Regions from separate parts of the Limibacter armeniacum genome, predicted to be linked through region 3. Evidence: riboswitches for the same ligand, from Rfam matches in the RefSeq annotation. Region 3 holds a riboswitch; each other region holds the start of a gene.

Region 1 (6,181 bases), on a different contig from region 3:
GTCTGGATAAGCCGCTTGCCATATCCCAATTGTTCAAACCTGATGGTGGTTTTCTGGTAACGGAAACGCAAATATCCTTGAAAACTACCCACAGGAGTATAGATAAGTTGTCTGCCAACGGATTCGTCCAGATCGGTATAGGGTAACTGGTTTTCTGACTTTACAAAAGAATAGGAGGCAAAGGCATCTAGTTTCCAGTTGGTCTTTTGGTAAGTAGCAGAAAGTACCTGCTCAATTCCTCTCGAATAAACCTGTCGCATATTGATGGGTTGCCACAGGTTGCCTGAGCTGCCTCTGGGTTGCCAAACAATCCAGTTGTCAATCAGTGAGGCAAATGCCGTAATCTCATATTTGTATTGCCAATGCTCATGGTTGTTGTTGTCATAACTGAGACCAGCTTCTGACATCCAACCTTCTTCCGGAAGCAAGTCAGGGTTTCCGGCAGCTCCCCAGTAGCGGTCGTTAAGGGATGGTGCATGGAAGTTTCGGGATATATTTCCCTTTACTGAAAGTGAGCGGTTTTCTTTTTCCCATATAAGGTAATCTGCTCCCAAGGAGGGCAAAAATGGTTTGGTCTCTCCGTCAATCCACTGCTGACGAAAAAGCAGACTCATGGATAACCTTGAGGAAGGAAGCCACTCCACACTGGTTGACAGGTCAACTGTTTCTTGTGCTCTGATGATTCGTTCTCCTGTGGCAAAGTCCAGATAATTGCCACTGTTGATCTTGTCCAAATTGAACCGTCCGCTGCCTTGTAAGTACCATTTTTCGGATAACTTGAACTTGGCTTTCCCCACGGATTGTAAGGTTTGGGCTTCGCTATCTGAGGTGAGCAGTTTGGGAGGATCATCATTATTGATCTCCTTTTCATAATTTCTGCTGTCGTTGATATAGGCAGTACGAAAACTCAGCTCCTTACTGGGGGCTTTCATCTGCCACTCCCCAAGTACCCGCAAGACATTATTGCCCAATGAGGCATATTCATTTTCCTTGTCCATGGAAGGGGGTAATGCCCTTTCATCTTCCTGATACCATACTTTTACACCGACTGTCTGTGATGAGGAAATCTTGGCTGTAAGTTCTTCCAGCAAACCGTATTGCCGCTGTTTTGAATGTTTATTGCTCCAGACAGGGTTGTCGGGCTGTAGCGGATTGACAAAGTCAAAACGGTTGGCAGCGTCTTTCAGGAAGACCTTGGTGGTACTGTGTATTTTGGAATTACCAAGTGAAATACTGCCGTTGGTAATATAGTTATGAAGGCTATTGGCTGATTGGGAGAACATGGCATAGTACTTCTCTTCCCAAGCTACTCGGCTGTTCAATTGAATGGCACCACCTAGTCCGCCTGTTCCTTGTGAAAGGCTACTGGCACCGTAATTTACTTGTACTTCATCTGTGAAAGCAACCGGAAACATGGATAAGTCCACTTGCCCCAGCATTGGGGAATTAAGGTTGATGTCGTTCCAGTAAAGTTGTGTGTGGCTGGCGCCAGTCCCTCTGAAAGAAGGAGTGGCTGTACCACCTGCACCATAATTCTTGACAAAGATGGGTGTTTTCAGCGTGAGCAATTCACCTAAAGTAGCAGTTAGGTTCTCTTGTAAAATAGCTTTCTCGAGATAGGTATTCTTGAAGCTCACCCTTTCAGGTAGCCTTTCTGTAATCACAGTCACCTCCTGAAGTATTCGTACAGAATCTTTATCCTGAGCATTAGCAGATACTATGGTGACAGTAAAAAAGATGATGAAAAAGATAGGCAACAGCCTGTTCCTGTGTATGATCATATTTGAGGAAAACCTTCCGGCTGGTGAAGTACAGGGGGAGCTTCACCAGACCTGGAAGGTAAGTTTGAGATGTAAAAATTATGGTTGTATCATCTGGTAGTCAAATGCACCACGAACCTCGGTTGAAATCTCGTTTAGCCATCCGGCTACCTGAAAGACACCTGTTTGTACTTTTATAAAGTCAATACCTTCCAATGTGACAGCATTGCCGTCCTGATCTACAGCATTGTCAATGTCAAAAAGGTTTGCCTTTAAAGTAGCATCATGATCTGTACCACCATAGTTTTCAGCATATCCCCAAGCAAAACGATCCTCGTAGTTAATCCACATTTGACCCTCAGGTGCTGCTGAATTATAATGTGAGTCAGGCAATTTGACACCAGAGAAAGTAACTTCTTCCTTGGAGTCATCCCACCACCAAGAACCTCCTGGCCAACCTGGCACCAGCTCTCCACTGTTTCCTTGGTTGTCTGTCCAGGTTACATTGGCACCTTCCTCTGGCTTGTAGTAAGTTACTTCATAATCCCTGATCGTTTCCTCATGGTCAAATTCGCTACCCTTGAGTTCAATCCACTCACTGTCATTTGGTAAGCCATCACCATTCAGGTCTTTCATAACATAAACTACAGCAGGCTCTGAACCAGCACCAGGCTGTGTGTAAACGCCGAAGTCATACCCTTCCTGATTAGTGATGGTATGGTCAAATCCGGCTGTGATATAACCACCCCATCCGCCTAGAAGTGCATATGCTACTGTGTCTCCAATAAAGTTGCTGCCATCAGCTCCCAAAGCATAGGAATTGGCGTGTTGGCCTGGTGCATATTGGTAATCGAATACCTGCGTGATAAAGGCAGAACTGTTGTCAGTGACTGGTCTGTCGTCAGCAGGTAATACTGTAAGACTGAATGCACGTTGGTCTTTTCCCGTTGTGGTCGTCAGCTGTAGGGTAACCTGATAGGTCACCAGTTGGTTAGGTGTAAAAATAAAGGTAGCTGATTGGCTATATTCTTCACCATCTACCAACCACAGGTAATCTGCATTTTCCCCGTTTTCCACCTCAACGCTGAGGGTAAATTCCTCATTAATTTTAATGGAATACCCTTCTTCAGGAATCTCAGAGATGATTTTGGGAAGCAGTATTTCTTCGTCTGATGAACAGCCTATAAATACTGTACTTACCAATACCAGTATATAGCATATATATTTCTTCATGATTTCAGTTTTTGGAAGTGAATTTGATTATTCTGAGAATAGTACCATGGCAGGGAAGCTGCCTACACCTGTCAGTTTTTGCTTCTGATTACCAGTACTTCCATCAATAATGAAAAGTGCATTGATCAGGTAGTCCATTCCATACCCTTTGATTCCCATGATATAGATATCATTGGATACAGGGTCTACATTCGGTTCTCCATAGATGATCCCTGTTTCTTCATCACTCCATGTTGAAAGGTCTGAGAACAGGCTTACGGTAGGGGTAGTCGTACTAAGGTCAACTAGGTAAATCTGCTTTTTTCCACTAGGTCTTACGAATACATTTTCTGTCGTGTGACTAGGCATAATGTTGGATGATCCTGTCCATCCGGCATTAAGGTTTACGCCTTCAGGCATCTCAATTTCCTTCAATGTTGTATAATCTGAGGAGGCAACTTTTAGCAAGGTGGAAGGAGTTCCACTTTGAGCAACCCAAAGGTTACCGTCTGTAGCTTCAGCAAATCCGCCAATGCTGCTGCCGAACGTTTCGGTATGGATCAGTTGATCAGTTGTGATATCCACTACATACAGGTTGCTGCCTGAGTAAGTGAAAAGCTTGTTGCCAATCACGATCGGTTGTGCCTTGGCAGCACCAACGCCACTGATATTGGTGACAGACTTAGCACTGAAGTCAATGATGGAGATGCCGTTGTTGTCGCGGACATAACCTTTTGTGGTACTGACCATTGCCAGATGGGTTGGCCAGCTCAATGAAACATCACTGGTGGTGATGGAGTCAACAGCCACCAAGGTTTCTTTATCGGCTACGATGATATAGTTGGGACCATTCTGGGAAATGAAATACACATAGTCACCAAAGTAGGATGCCGACTGGGTGACATTGCTAAGGGTTTTGCCTGGGTTCAGAGATGCATAAGCGTTGGTGAAAAGCGTGTTGCCACCTCTTTGAAGGAAGGACACACTTCCCATTTCATTACTCATGTTACCTTCATTGACAATCAGGGCTCCACCTAGAAGAGGAGCGACCTCAACTTGTTGTGTCAGTACGGAAGCGTAGTCAGTACCCTGTGCTGTAAAAGTGATCTGCTGTAATCCAACATCTCTGAGTACGTACTTGAATGTGAGTGAGTCACTTAAAACCTCATCGTGGACTACCCATTTAAAGCTGGTAAGGGCAGGATTCTCAATATTGGCGAATAGTGAGATAGTATCTCCTACCAGGTAGAACTCATTTTCTGACATACCATTGATCTGTACACCACTGTTGACTTGCAGCGTTACAACATCACTGATGGAACCACTTTCATTGATGGCATTGAATGCGATATTGTATTCACCTTCTGCCGTAAACGAATAGGTAAAAGAAATGTCTGTGGACAATTCTTCACCATTAATTTCCCAAGTGTATGATTGTGCATCTTGTGCATCGCCAACAAAGGTAACCTCTTCGCCAACAAAGAATGCCCCATTGGTTTCGGGTGATAGAATCTGTACTGAAGATGGAGGAATAGGATCGTCCTTGTCATCACATCCTGAAAATGTAATACCTAGCAGAAGTAGCCAGGAGAACCATAGCATTGAGTGCTGTCTCAATAATTTCATTTACAATAAATTTTTGTGTGAAAAAAGAGACAAAAGCTTTGGCAAAAGGGGGATATTGAAGGCTCCACAAAAAGTGAGAATTATGCACGTATAGCAAGTAAGGTAATGCATACCTGAGCTATCATGTAATTCTGCAAAAGTATTGTGGTAGCATTACCTTAACTCCCGAAGGCAAGCATTTGTCGAATGTCGAATGGCAGGTCTTCTGACTTACTTCATGCTTGCGGCCTTCTCATCTTCCGAAGAAAACAATGGCAAAAAAGCGCAAACACTGTAGAAGCTTACAGCTGCGGGGACAGTCCCGGTCTTTCACCGGATTCCCTATTAAATCCTTGCGGATACCAATTCGGGCACAAATATAGAACTCAGTTTGGTTTATTCTTTTTTATGGAAGGTGATTTTCATCAGAGTAGCAAAAAAAGTGTGACTCAAAACTCAGTTCTTCTTAATAGGTCACAACTGAAAAAAGCTTCCGGAAAACGAATTCCAGAAGCTCAAGGAGTTGGTTGAATGATTCCTTTATAAAAACTTTGGTGTAAAATTGATCATGACCCAAGTCCAGTTTTGCATGCCTTTGATGTTTGCATACTTTCCTGTATCTGTATTGAATTGTCCTTTTACCTGTTGCATGGAAGTTGTACCAAACATCTGGGAGTAACCCGCTTTGAATGTGATGTTTTCTGCTAGCTTTTTGACAAATACCAAATCCAGTTCCGTACCTAGATAACTGCCAAGTGTCGCTTCAGGGTCAGCAGATGACAGGTCATATACATCTGTTGGGGAGCTAAAGGCGTGTAGGTGTGCCAGCAAATTACTGCTTTCGCCTACCTTGAAAGTGGTTTTCAGGTAAATATCCACCAGTCCACCACTTTTGTTGTTACCTCCACCGTTGTGTCCGGAGCCTACATAGAAGTAATCCATAAAGCCATAAAACTTGTGGTTGGTACCATAGAGTGGTGCCCAGCCTTCCGTAACATCAGTTGTGCCCTTATCATCACCACTGATATAATCCACTCCCAAAAGCGGTTTTCCTTTTAAACCTGTATGCTGTAAGCTAAGGCTTAACATATAGGCAGACAACTTGTTGTCTTCAAGTTCAGGATTGGTAGCTGACAGTTTTTGTGTACCGGTAGAATAGTATAGCTGACCACTAAGGTTGAGTTTGTCCAGTTTGTAATTTGGTGAAATACCAAAATGATATAACGGGTAAGGATGACCTTCAGTTGGTTGCATAAAATCCACCAACCCCATAAACGAGATATTGGCTGTTCCGAACATCTTCTTGACATAACCCATCACTTGTGCCTTTGGAAGTGGCAACCCAAAACCAGTGTAGGTGTTGGCGCCAGCATATGCACCAGAATTGTAGAAGTTTCCAGTATTCTTGGCTGGCTCAGGACTGGAGGAGTCTGTCAAGCCATTCTGGTTGAAAGTACCCATCAGCTGGAACTCGTTTCCGATTGAATCCTTGTACAGGTACCTTACTGCATCAAAGGCTCTTGCCTGAGCAGCCCAGTCAAGCGTTCCGAAGAATCGGTGACCGTCGATAGCTACTTCCTGTCTACCGATACGGAAGGTGGAGT
Region 2 (6,181 bases), on a different contig from region 3:
CAACAGCTTCTTCAGGTATTTATTCTTACGCATAAAGTTACCCTTAGCCAAACCTGCCTTGTAGTAGTTACTACTAAATGGCTCGATGCCCGGAGATGTCTGACCCAAAATAGCAGATGAAGAAGTAGTTGGAGCAATCGCCATCAATGTAGAGTTACGTCTGCCGTATCCTTCCAATATCTCTGGCTCACCATAGATTTCAGCCAGTTCTCGGCTTGCCTCATTGGCTTTCTCTTGGATTCCTTTGAAGATTTTGTTTGTCAGTGCTTTTGACTGCATTCCTTCAAAAGGAATCATATTCTTCTGCAAATATGAGTGCCAACCCATAGCGCCCAATCCAAGAGCACGGTGTCTTTTGGCAAAACGGTTTGCTGAAGCAAGGTAATAGTTACCTTCTGTTTTAACGATAAATTCCTGAAGTACCGCATCAAGCAGGTAGATGGCTATTTTAACGGCATCCGTATCCTTCCACTCATCATACAGTTCAAGGTTCATAGAAGCCAGACAGCAAATAAATGACTCATCATGACTTGAAGGCAAGGCAATTTCTGAACACAAGTTACTTGCATGGATTGTCAGGTTCTTATCCTTATAGACATCCGGTTTGAAACGGTTGATATTGTCTGAGAAGAAAATATACGGCAATCCCTTCTGCTGTCTGCTTTCCAGTACTTTTGCCCAAATTTCTCTTTTCTCTCTATCACCATCAATCATTTCCTGCATCCAGTAGTCTGGTACACAAACACCAAAGAACAGGTTCTGAATAGGGTTACCAATGTTTTTGATCTCCAAAAACTCTTTGATATCCGAATGGTCGATGTCAAGGTATGCCGCAAATGCACCTCTTCTTACGCCTCCTTGTGAAATAGTGTCCATCGCAGTGTCAAATAGTTTCATAAAACTAACTGCACCACTACTTCTACCATTATCTGTTACGGCACTACCACGCTCACGAAGCTCACCAAAATAACCTGATGTACCACCACCAATTTTGGTTTGCATAATCACCTCACCAAGTTTGTGGGTAATGCTTTCGATATTATCAGGTACATGTACGTTGAAACAAGAAATAGGAAGACCTCTTTCTGTTCCCATGTTCGCCCAAATCGGAGAACTAAGGCTTATCCACCCTTTTTCAATAATTTCAACAAAAGACTCTGCCATTTCAGGTTTGTACAGACGCTTAGCAGCAGCTGTAGCTACTCGTCTGATTGCTGCCTGAACAGTTTCGCCTTTCAATAGATAACCTCTATTGAGCATATTCTGGCTCTCTTCATTGAGCCACCATAATCTTTCCATTTATCTTTCGCTTTTCTCTTTAAAAAAAGAACTACTATATATCACAGCCATTCAGAGAGATAAAAAAAAGTAGCATTATTGGGTTTATATCCACCTCTCCTTTAGAGTATCTTTTTAACTGGATCAAGAACCTCCTAATTATTATAACTTGATTTCGGATACAGTTGATCAGCTAGCAACATTTATTAAAACAGGTCATCAGCAGTGATGCTCTTGTCATGTTTGGTATATTCTACCGGACGCTTAGCGAAAAAGTCATCCAAACTGTTAGCAAAAACTTCTTCCTCAAACCATACCATTGGCTGGTAATTGCTGTCAGAAACATAATAAAGTTTATCAAGGCCAATTTTAGTAAGGCTATCATCAACACGGAACTTCATAAAGTTTAAAAGGTTTTCCTTGCTGATGTTTTCAATTTCACCTCCTTCAAAAATCCAGTCTAGAATATTTGACTCAACTTGAATAGAATCTGCCACAATTTCACGTAACTCTTCAACTGTCTCCTCATCGAAGAAATCAGGGAATTCTGACTTGATCGTATTCACGATATAGATTCCTGCATTTGCATGTACCTGTTCGTCAATAGAAGTCCAAGCAATGATGTTGCTGATATTTTTCATTACTCCCTTAAAACGAGTAAATGAAAGGATAATCGCGAATTGGCTGAACAATGATACGTTTTCGATCAGGATAGAGAAAAGGATCAACGAGAAAACGTATTTCTTTTTGTCCTGAGACTTAGTATGTGCCAAAGCATCCGAAAGATAGTCAATACGCTGACGGATTACAGGCGTCTCAATTAGTTTTCCAAACTCGCTATTGTAACCCAATACATCTAACAAACGGGAGTACGCTTCTGAATGGCGGAATTCACATTCAGCAAAAGTGCTTCCCAATCCATTAAATTCAGGCTTTGGAAAATGGTGATACAGGTCGCCCCAAAAAGACTTCACAGCTACCTCAATTTGAGCAATAGCCAAAAGACTTCTCTTCACAACCTCTTTTTCATTTTCATTCAGGTAAGAATGAAAATCCTGTACGTCTGCAGTAAAATCTACTTCTGAATGTACCCAGAAAGACTTGTTAATTGCTTCTGTAAACTGTAATACTTCAGGGTATTCAAATGGTTTGTAGTTAATACGTCTGTCAAAGATACTCATATTGCTGCTTTTATTGTATTGAGAAAACCATTCGCACCAGCAATATGTACAGAACACACCCATCAGAGACATTTTGGCATAAATGACTTTGTTGATCGATCTAGACATTTGCTTTTGATGCGAAAGCAAAATCCACACACCAAGAAAGGTAATCTGGCTTATGGCATAACGCCACTCACAGTTGCGCTACAGCTCGTGATTCCCACACGATTCCCCTATTTTTCTTCCCAAAATTTTTGAGTGACTTGGTGTGTAATCCGGGACGCAAATTTATAGATATTTTTTTGGTTTCATAGCAAGCGGCTAACTCGTTTTTCGAAGTTTTTATACTGCCTTCATTATGAATTAGAATCAATTTTTAACACAACATTTTTTATAAAAATCAGTTACCAAAAAACACCTTTCAATTTTATTTATTTCCAATTAAATACAGCACAAAACATGCGTATACACATTGTTAAAGTGTAAAAAATAATAAAACTTCACATGAATACATATTAAGAGGGCTTATCATAAATAGGGTTTATATCACAAGAATTATATTATCTCTTTATACTTTTCTGAACTATTATTGTTATTAACATTCTAAATATTCATTGATATAATTCAGTAGCATAAATAGCCATTGCAATCACTACTTTTTCACCTTTAAAAAGTCATTCATAAAACACAAACCTTCTATGTATAGATGAAGACTTATTAGCGCATTAATTTTTCACTTGCTACACTGACCTATTCACTTAACACTTTACAGGTTTATACAAGAATTTCCTATTCAGTATATATGATAAAATGTTAGGAGAAGTGTAAAATGTGACAAAATATTCTATGATTTAATGATGGTAAAAAATAGTTTTTGAAACTATCAAGTATTATTATTTGTCTTTACGTTTTACCAGTTCACTACTTTTTTATGAGATATACTTAAAAATATATAGTAACATAAAAAATATCTCCAAATAGTGGCTACATCTTGTTATGGCAATAATTTTTAAAACAGGTTTATAGTGGTCTTTAATATTTTGATCCTAACTGAGGATGTATACGTTTGAACTTATCCCAATTTTCAGGTACACGAAATACTCAGTATTCACTCACTTTTATTATTTACTAAAGAAACTACTTACCATAGAATAACTAGTCAGATTCAAGTGGTCAAAATGACCACTTGCTATTATGACAAAGTAAATAGTGAGTCTTGAATATTTTTCTCTTTTAAATTTAAGCGTAATACATGTTTGTTCACCTATTTCAAGTGGTCAAAATGACCACTTGGTTTGTATCTCTATTTGAGAGTACAGGGTAGAATAAATCAGAAACTAACTATCTATTGTAACTAAAGGCTAAACTGATAAAACAGATATAAACGATATTCTCTAAATTTCCTACATAGTAACCTCCATATGATTATCCCTTGTAGTGTAAAGATATTTTTTAGGGTAGATAATTAGACTTAACAAAAAATTAGTACCTATACTCCAGTTTCAAAGTAGCGCAAACAACCTTTACTATTAAATAGAAAAACACACTTTCTCAGATAAAAAAGAAAGTCCTAATTCTGTCTCATTAGCATTCAAATTTCAATTGAGACCTTACAGTACATAAGTAATTTCGTATTCAAGTGGTCAAAATGACCACTTGATCTAATTCACTATTTTATAGTATTAGATTGAATATTTTAAGAACTAATGATCAATTGATATATTTAATAATTCAAATAATTTTCTTTTCCCTAAAGCAGTTATTACAATTTCTCGTGAATATTGCTTTCTTCTTATCCAATCATTTTCCAAGAAGTTTTCCAAAATAGCTGCACCAAGTGCACCTGCGATGTGATGTTTCCTTTCTGTCCAATCTATACACTTGTGTGCAAATGACCGTTTTTTGTTTTTTAAGGTATCCACTTCAATACCTAATTCTCTAAACCAGTCCTTACCAAAATCAGTAACCTCAAAAGTAGTATCTTTCGATATAATTATTTTATTGTCTAATAAAGATTTGACAAGATCAACAGAAAGTTTCCCCGCAAGATGATCATAACATGTCCTCGAAAACGTAAGTTTTTGTGCCGCTACACTTTTCTTTGTCTCTATTTTCTGAATCGCAATTAAGCTAGCCATAGACTCAACAACCTGAGCAACTTGCTCATTAGCTAGTCTAAAATATTTGTGTCTACCTTGTTTATCGGCTATCACTAAGTTGGCATCAATCAACTTAGATAAATGATTACTGACCGACTGCCTTGAAATATCAGCAAAACCTGCCAGTTCTGTTGCAGTATAAGCCTTGCCATCTAGTAATGACCATAATATTATTGACCTCGCTTTATCACCAATAAGTGAAGCAATCTTAGAAAACTCTTTTTCTACTTTCATGCGACAAAAGTAAATAGAAATCATATTCCATAGTTCATTTTAAAATGAATCATATCCATATAAGTTCTATTTCCTTTGCAAAAGCAAAAAATTGAGATCATGAAAGACTTGGAAATTATTTTGGAAAACAAAGCTGGTATGTTGGCTCTGATGGGAGAAACTTTAGGAAAACATCAGATAAGCCTTGAAGGTGGAGGTGTCTTTGACAATGGAAAATATTCGGTAGCCCATTTTTTGATTGAAGAGGCAGAAAAAGCGAAAGTAGTATTAGAAGAGGTAGGAATAAAAGTCGTCAGCACTAACGATGTAATTATTCAAAAATTAAGACAGGATATACCTGGTCAATTGGGGGTATTTTGTAAAGAATTAGCGAATGCTGGTGTCAACATTTTGACCCAATACAGTGATCACTCAAACCAATTGATTATTGTTCCTGATAATTATGAGAAAGCAAAGTTAGTATCAGACAAATGGATGAAAACATGGTGGGATAATCAAGATTACAGTATATGAATAGGGAACACAAATACTCATCCAATATTCAATGGACAGGTAACAAAGGAGAAGGCACATTAAATTATAGTGCATTTGAGAGAAGTTACACGATTTCAACAGAAAATAAACCAGACATTTTAGGTTCTTCCGATCCGTCTTTTAAAGGAGATAATACAAAATATAACCCAGAAGAATTACTGCTAACCTCAATAGCTGCCTGTCATATGCTTTGGTATTTGCATTTATGTTCAGAAGCAGGAGTCGTTGTCGTGAATTACGTAGATCATCCTACAGGCACTATGGTCGAAACAATAGGTGGAAGTGGGCATTTTTCAGAAGTGATTCTTAATCCAATCGTGAAAGTAAGTAAATACTCAATGATTGAAAAAGCTAACGAATTGCATAAGAAAGCAAATGAGCTATGTTTCATTGCCAATTCAGTAAACTTTAAAGTAGCACATCAGCCTACTTGTATCATTGAATAAAAGGTAAAGCGATTAATTTCAACACATAATTAATCGAAATAGCCGATAATACATTAATAACTTATTAGCATAAGAAAAACATGATTCAAGTGGTCAGTTTGACCACTTGAATCAACTAGCAGTAATTTTATAAAAATCACAACATCCATATCTTTTATTTTATAATAAGAAAATAGAGTAGGGGAGACCTTTTTAAAAAGTTATATCAAAGCATTAATAAGAATTTTGAAACACACAGTTATGATTAAGCTCAATTCAACCAAATATTAGAACGATCTCTATTTCAAATGGTTTCTAAGTATTTTCTTTTTTAAAAAATTTGATCTCCTATTATTAAGAAAGTATTGAATTGGAATGGGAATTTTCT
Region 3 (6,181 bases):
CTCATGAGTTGATAGGTCAATCTTAGCGATATAAGAGTCTGGAAGGTCCCAGTTTTCACCCCAAGCTCCCCAGCAAGTTACATACAGGAAGTTGCCATTACCTGCAGCATATCTTGGTACAACTACACTTTCAATAGGTGCAACTAAGCTAGTCAATGTTGAAGGGTCAAAAAACTCTACCTTATCAGCAGTATTACACATGATAACCCCTTGACCATTATAGATAAGGATTGACTCAATTGTAGCAGCCAACTCTCTGCTGTTTGCTTTAGCAAAAGCTTTATTCTGGATAGTTTGAGTTTCTTCATCATAGATATCGATGCTACCATCACCGTTACCAAATCCACCAGCATTTATAACAAGCGCTCCTTGAAGGGTAGGTGTTTCATTTGAATCATCATCACATGAAGTGAATACAACAGTCAGTGCCAAAAGGTATGGCAGGAAAGCACGGAAGTTAAGTTTGTGGAATGTAGTTTTTAAGTCCATTTTTTTTGTGATTTGAATATATAAAGTAAAAGTACAGTGTCTGTTCCTAAAGGATATTCCAAAGGATGGAAAGCATATAGTTTCTGCCCGGCATAGCCCTGAATTTCATATTCTGGTAAGTAGTGTTGAACAGGTTATTCACCTTACCAGTTACGGATAGCTTTTTACCGTTGAGCTGAGTGTTCCAATTGGCAGACAAATCAGATATAAAGTACTTATCCAAAATGTCATTGATATCGTAGCCATTGCGTTGCCCTACAAAATAATTGTTGAGGTTAATGCCAATGCTCTTATATCGATAAGAAGCATAAACATTGAACCTGTGTTTAGGCTGGTAAGCCAGTTGTCTGCCAACTGTTTGCTGTTCTGAGGCAGAAGCTTTGGTTACTTCTGCAAGCGTGAATGCGTAATTTCCTCCTAATGAAATTGTAGCATTGCCTGTTTGGTAATCAATGTTTGAAGAGAATTCAACTCCTTTGTTGGCTACTTCGCTGACATTTTTAGGCGTCCAGATATTGCCTACAGGAATCCATTGAATCAGGTCTGTGACTTTTCCTTGATACGCTGTCAGAGATGAGCTGAATACTGTATTAGAGGTATTGAATATATAGTCAATTCCTACTTCAGTACTTAACCCACTTTCAGGTTGGATAGCTGGATTGCCCCAGTCTTCCCAGTAGCGGTCATTGAGGGTTGGAATCCTGTAATTTTTAGAGAAGGAACCTCTCAACTTTAATTCATGCTGTCCTTTGTCTACCAACAGGAATTGCGTTCCAATAGAAGGAGAGAAAGGTGCCTCAAACCCTGTCACAAACCCTTGTCTGGCATTAAGGCTAATTTCCCAGAATGAAAATGGTGTAAACTTGAAGGAGGCGTAGACATCAGTTCTGTTTTCATTGCCAACCGAATCAGGATAGGAGTCCACAGACGGTTGAATATGCATAAATGTACCGCCAGTTTTTACTGAGAAATAGTTATTGAAGGTCTTGTCAACTTGAGCTGTAAATACCCCTCTATTGGTTTCTATTATGTCACTTTCATATAACTGATGATCCTGTACAAAAGCAGCTGATGCAGAATAGTGTGCCCAACCCTGATGGTCAACTTTGGCAACAATCCTTAGCCATTTATTCATAAGGTCGTCTGCTTCGCTATTCCCATTGGCAGACATGACAGGTTGTATCTCCCGATCGTTTTTCTGATACCACCCTGACAGGCTGACAAAGGTATTGGGTGCAGCCTGGTAGCCAAACTGTTGTAGCAAGCCAAAGTTTTGGAATGAAGCATTTTCCTGCTTTTCCTCTGGTTTGCCAAATTTGGCTGTATTCTCAAAAGGGAAATCGTTTTTGTTGTATCGGTAAAAAAGCTTAGTTTGACTAGTCCATTTGCCTTGTCTTGCAGCAAACTGTACCCCTGTCATGCTGTGCGTAAAACTGCCGTAGTCTTGTCTAAGCTTTAAGTGTATACTCTCATCTTTTGGTTGACTGTTGGACAATACAATAGAGCCTCCCATTGCATCACTTCCAAAGAGGGCACTTCCACCGCCCATATGAACCTGCAAGTCGTCAAAAAAGAATAAGGGATAATCGTTGAAATCCGAGTGTCCCAAAGTCAGGGAGTTAAGGTTAAGTCCCATCCACATGACACTGGTATGGTTAGGCGTAGTACCTCTTACCGAAATGGTTGAAAGCATTCCATTACCTTGCTCTTTAAGGTAGATAGGAGTGTATTGGGTAAGGTAATCAGATACAGAACCATAGCCGATACGGGCAAGTGCCCCACTGTCAGCCTTTATGATAGCGCTACCTGTGGCGTATTTTGTATAGTTTGTCCCAATGATGGTAACTTCTTCCAGTTCAATGGTTGTAGTATCCTTTTCCGATTGTGCATATGTCCATACTGCATGCGCCATCAGGAATACTGACAGTAAAAGATATCTCATGTCTAGATGCTAGATGTAGCGAAACCTGATTTGAGGTTTCTATTTAGACCAATGTGTAACAAGCGTACTTTGACAGAAGTAACTATTTGGGTTACTTAAGCTTTTTGTAATACACAAACTCATGGTCTTTCATCAATTCAGGATGAAAGATCTTGATCAGGTCAGCAAGTATCAGGTGTGGATTAACGATGCCTGTTTCCCAGTAAGCGTTGGAGCCATTTGAGGCAATGTTTCTGTTATTGTTGAAAAGCAAGCCTTTATTGACTGCTTTAAAGTCAGCAAACCGACTGTCAAAACCTACCAATTCCTCCTTGGAATTGGCTGTTCCTGTATTGATCCAATAGTCGGCTTCCAGTGCCACTGGGTAGACGTATTCAAGGTTGAGATGGAGACTTCCGGTACTGGTGTCTTCGTCCCAATAGTAGTTGGTATTTGCAGCCCTTAACAGTTCTGCCATAAAGCTCTGCCCGCCCGGAATAAACCAAGCGTCTTTGTAAGGGACTTCTGCAATTAAGGTAGGTGAGGTGGTGGCTTCAGCGGCAAGGACTTTCAGTCTGTCCCATTCCGCTTCAATCTTTGCCATTTCCTTGTTGGCTATCTCTTCTTTATTCAGAAATGCAGCCATAAACTTACACCACTCGGCTCTTCCAAGTGGAGATGTTTCTTTCCAGTCAGCAATGGCCAATGTTTGAATGCCCGCTTTTTCAAAAACAGGGTAGCGGTTGTAGCTATCGCTGTTCATTCCGATGGTTAATACTAGGTCTGCACCGCTAGCGATGACTAGTTCCTTATTGATACTGCCGTCATAACCAGCTTCAATGACACTGCCATTCTGGGCTCTGCTCAACAGCTTTTCATTACAGACATAGGCTTTGTTTGAAATGCCTACAACCTGTTCAGTAGCATCCAAGAGGTCAAGCATTCCAAGGTGTGTTCCTGAAAGTGCTACAATTTTCTTTACAGGAATTTCAATGGATGGTAAAGCTTTTACCGACTCAGGCAATTCGATTCCTTTAGCATGTAGTACATACTTGAGTGTATCGGCCTTAGTATTAAAAGGATTGTAAAGTTCTAGGACTTTGTAGCCATCATAGTACTTAAGGTTAAAACCCTTCGCATATTTGACTTGTTTAGGGGTGAATTCAGTGATGCCTGCAGAAGCAGCATGCTGAACTGTTTGGGACTTATCTGATGGCTGTTGGCAAGCATTTGTCAGAAAAGCCAAACATATAGCCAATCCAACAAAAGGGCGGAATGCCTTTTTGCTACGTGTCTTGATATATTTCATTGAATGTTACTTTTCACCCGAAAGTTGATCTGCAACTTTGCGTTTTTCTTTGATCGTGTATCCACAAGGCAGGTATTCTGACTTTCCATTTATGTCAAACCTTCCCATCCAAAATAAGACAGTGGTTTTGCATGACACCTTATTCAAGGTTGGATTACAGCAGCGGGGACTGTTCCGGATTTACACCGGATTCCCTTTCCTTATGCGAAGGCAAATTTGGATAAAAAATAGATAAAACAAAATTGGGATTTATAAATGTTAATGCTACTGCTTCACTTTGAGAGATATAGGCTTTTTGACCTTCAGAGGATATTTTGATTTTTAGGGAAATTTGTAAAGAATAAAGTCGAACGATGGGAAATTATTAATTGTTTTTTCTGATAAAGAAAACACTTGATACCCATGCATACCCGTCAGTGCCACACATTAGCTCCGTATTTTTTAGGCTTGTTCCTGCTTTTCACTTTTCATTTTGGTTTTACTCAGGAAAAAAGTGATGAATTTTCTACTGAGACTCCTTACAAGACAGTAAAGACACATATTTCAGCATTCAAGAATAAGAAGATAAGACCAGATTTGGCTGCCAAGACAATGGGAGGAAACCTACCTGAGAGTCAGAAAGCTGTACTGGCAGAAAAGCTGTATGAGATATATGAAAAGTTAGGAGGAGTTGATATGTCGGCAATTCCAGATAACAAAAACTTTGAAAATGCCGATAAGGAAAAAAAATATGTCATTAGAACTGAGTTTCCAGAGATCTACCTGATCAGAGATAGGAAACAATGGCTTTATGCCCCTTCATCTGTAAAGCAGATTTCTTTGCTTTACCAGCGGTATGTAGTCAATGCCCGAAAAAAGAAAAGTAAGGACCGGCCGGTAGCTGTTGATACAGTTGTCTACAATCTATCATCCCCTTATCATACAGTTTCTACATTTAGGTATTATATCCATGATAAGCACTATGATGAAGAAAGGTTGGCTTCCCTTTTTATAGCACCTGATCTTACTGTTAAGGAAAAGGCTAAGGTAGGGGAGAAACTAAAGGAAATATATTATGGCTTGGGTATCGTGATAGACTTTAGTGAAGTACCTAAAAACCCGAACTATCAGGACTCTACCACCAAGGAAAACCGGTATGTGCCTTACTCTAAGGCTCCCGGTATCAACCTGATCAAGCAGAATGATAAGTGGTATTTTTCACGGACTACAGTAGCGGCGGTCAATGACCTTTACAGTAGAACATTTCTATTAGGGACAGACAAGCTTGATAAGATAGCTGAGAAAGCGAATAAAGGATTAGGCAGTAAACTGATTGACAAGATCGGCTACCGCAACTTTCAGTTGTTGCTTATAGCTTTGGGGGTGTTGGTGTTTGTATTGACATTTTGGATAGTGCATAAGGTTTTGAAGTCGCTTCTGATATGGAAATTTACAGACCATTATATCCTTAATGTAGCAAATGATGTCGTAATGCCATTCCTACTATATCTAAGTTCATCTTTGCTAATTCTGATATTACCATCCTTGTTGGATTCGTCGGACTTTTTGAGACGACTCATCATGATTACCCGCATTGTCAAGGACCTGTTGCTGATATATTTCCTGATTAAGGCGGTCACATTTACGGTTGAGTATCTGAGGGCAAAACCACTGGTGAAAGACCATCCCGAAAGAAAAGGTTTGTTGCCGTTTCTGGGGATGCTTTTCAAGATTATCCTTGTGTTGTTGGGTATTTTACTGGTTGCCTATGACTTGAATGTAGACATGACTGTATTGCTTGCCAGTTTGTCCATTGGTGGTGTGGCAGTAGCGCTGGCAGCTCAAGATTCTATCAAGAACTTTATAGGGTCTCTGACCATCTTTCTGGATAGGCCTTTTAAGGTTGGGGACTGGATTATGACAGAAAAGATTTCAGGAAATGTTGAGGCAATTGGTTTGCGCTCAACCAGAGTCAGGACATTCTATGACTCATTGATTACAATTCCCAATGGGCAGCTTTATAATTTGATGCTTGACAATATGGGGCTTCGCTTCTTCCGCAGGTATAAGACGACCGTCAGGATAAAATACTCTTCAACAAATGAAGAGCTGGAGCAATTTGTGGCACAGCTGACCGAAAGAATCAATGAACACCCCAAAGTAGCTAGTCACAAAACTCAGATTTACCTAAATGATTTGGGGACTTACTCGGTGAATATCCTCTTCTATATTTTTTTTATTGCGGATGACTGGACAGAAGAACTGAAATACAGACACGAGTGTATCAAGATTATCTTGCAGACAGCGAGGGAAGTAGGGGTAGAGATTGCATCGCCACCGATTTCCGTTGGTATTACGGAGGAATAAATTTATTGTTGAGGCAATCTTTTTTGATCGAAATATTCAGGTGTGTATGTATATTTATCACCGCAAACAGCTATGAATTAAAACACCTTTCAGAGTCTGAATGCAAAGGCTAAATT

What was found. A riboswitch is a leader RNA that binds a small molecule or an ion and turns the genes downstream of it on or off. The one in region 3 is predicted to bind cobalamin.
Region 1: another riboswitch for cobalamin. It lies ahead of V6R21_RS05420 (DUF5074 domain-containing protein); the one in region 3 lies ahead of V6R21_RS14755 (ABC transporter substrate-binding protein).
Region 2: another riboswitch for cobalamin. It lies ahead of V6R21_RS02195 (ribonucleotide-diphosphate reductase subunit beta); the one in region 3 lies ahead of V6R21_RS14755 (ABC transporter substrate-binding protein).

Annotation. Positions count from the first base shown of each region.
Region 1 covers NZ_JBAJNO010000006.1:165,699-171,879, forward strand. Annotated here, with positions in the region: gene V6R21_RS05410 (TonB-dependent receptor) at 1-1,781, opposite strand, end outside; gene V6R21_RS05415 (PKD-like domain-containing protein) at 1,860-2,993, opposite strand; gene V6R21_RS05420 (DUF5074 domain-containing protein) at 3,021-4,598, opposite strand; cobalamin riboswitch at 4,777-4,960, opposite strand; gene V6R21_RS05425 (alginate export family protein) at 5,118-6,181, opposite strand, start outside.
Region 2 covers NZ_JBAJNO010000002.1:280,032-286,212, reverse strand. Annotated here, with positions in the region: gene V6R21_RS02200 (ribonucleoside-diphosphate reductase subunit alpha) at 1-1,299, opposite strand, end outside; gene V6R21_RS02195 (ribonucleotide-diphosphate reductase subunit beta) at 1,485-2,567, opposite strand; adenosylcobalamin (AdoCbl) riboswitch at 2,559-2,701, opposite strand; gene V6R21_RS02190 (ArsR/SmtB family transcription factor) at 4,145-4,834, opposite strand; gene V6R21_RS02185 (amino acid-binding ACT domain-containing protein) at 4,934-5,347, shown strand; gene V6R21_RS02180 (OsmC family protein) at 5,344-5,814, shown strand.
Region 3 covers NZ_JBAJNO010000008.1:2,144,627-2,150,807, forward strand. Annotated here, with positions in the region: gene V6R21_RS14745 (DUF5074 domain-containing protein) at 1-489, opposite strand, end outside; gene V6R21_RS14750 (TonB-dependent receptor plug domain-containing protein) at 536-2,431, opposite strand; gene V6R21_RS14755 (ABC transporter substrate-binding protein) at 2,523-3,719, opposite strand; cobalamin riboswitch at 3,770-3,951, opposite strand; gene V6R21_RS14760 (mechanosensitive ion channel family protein) at 4,122-6,065, shown strand.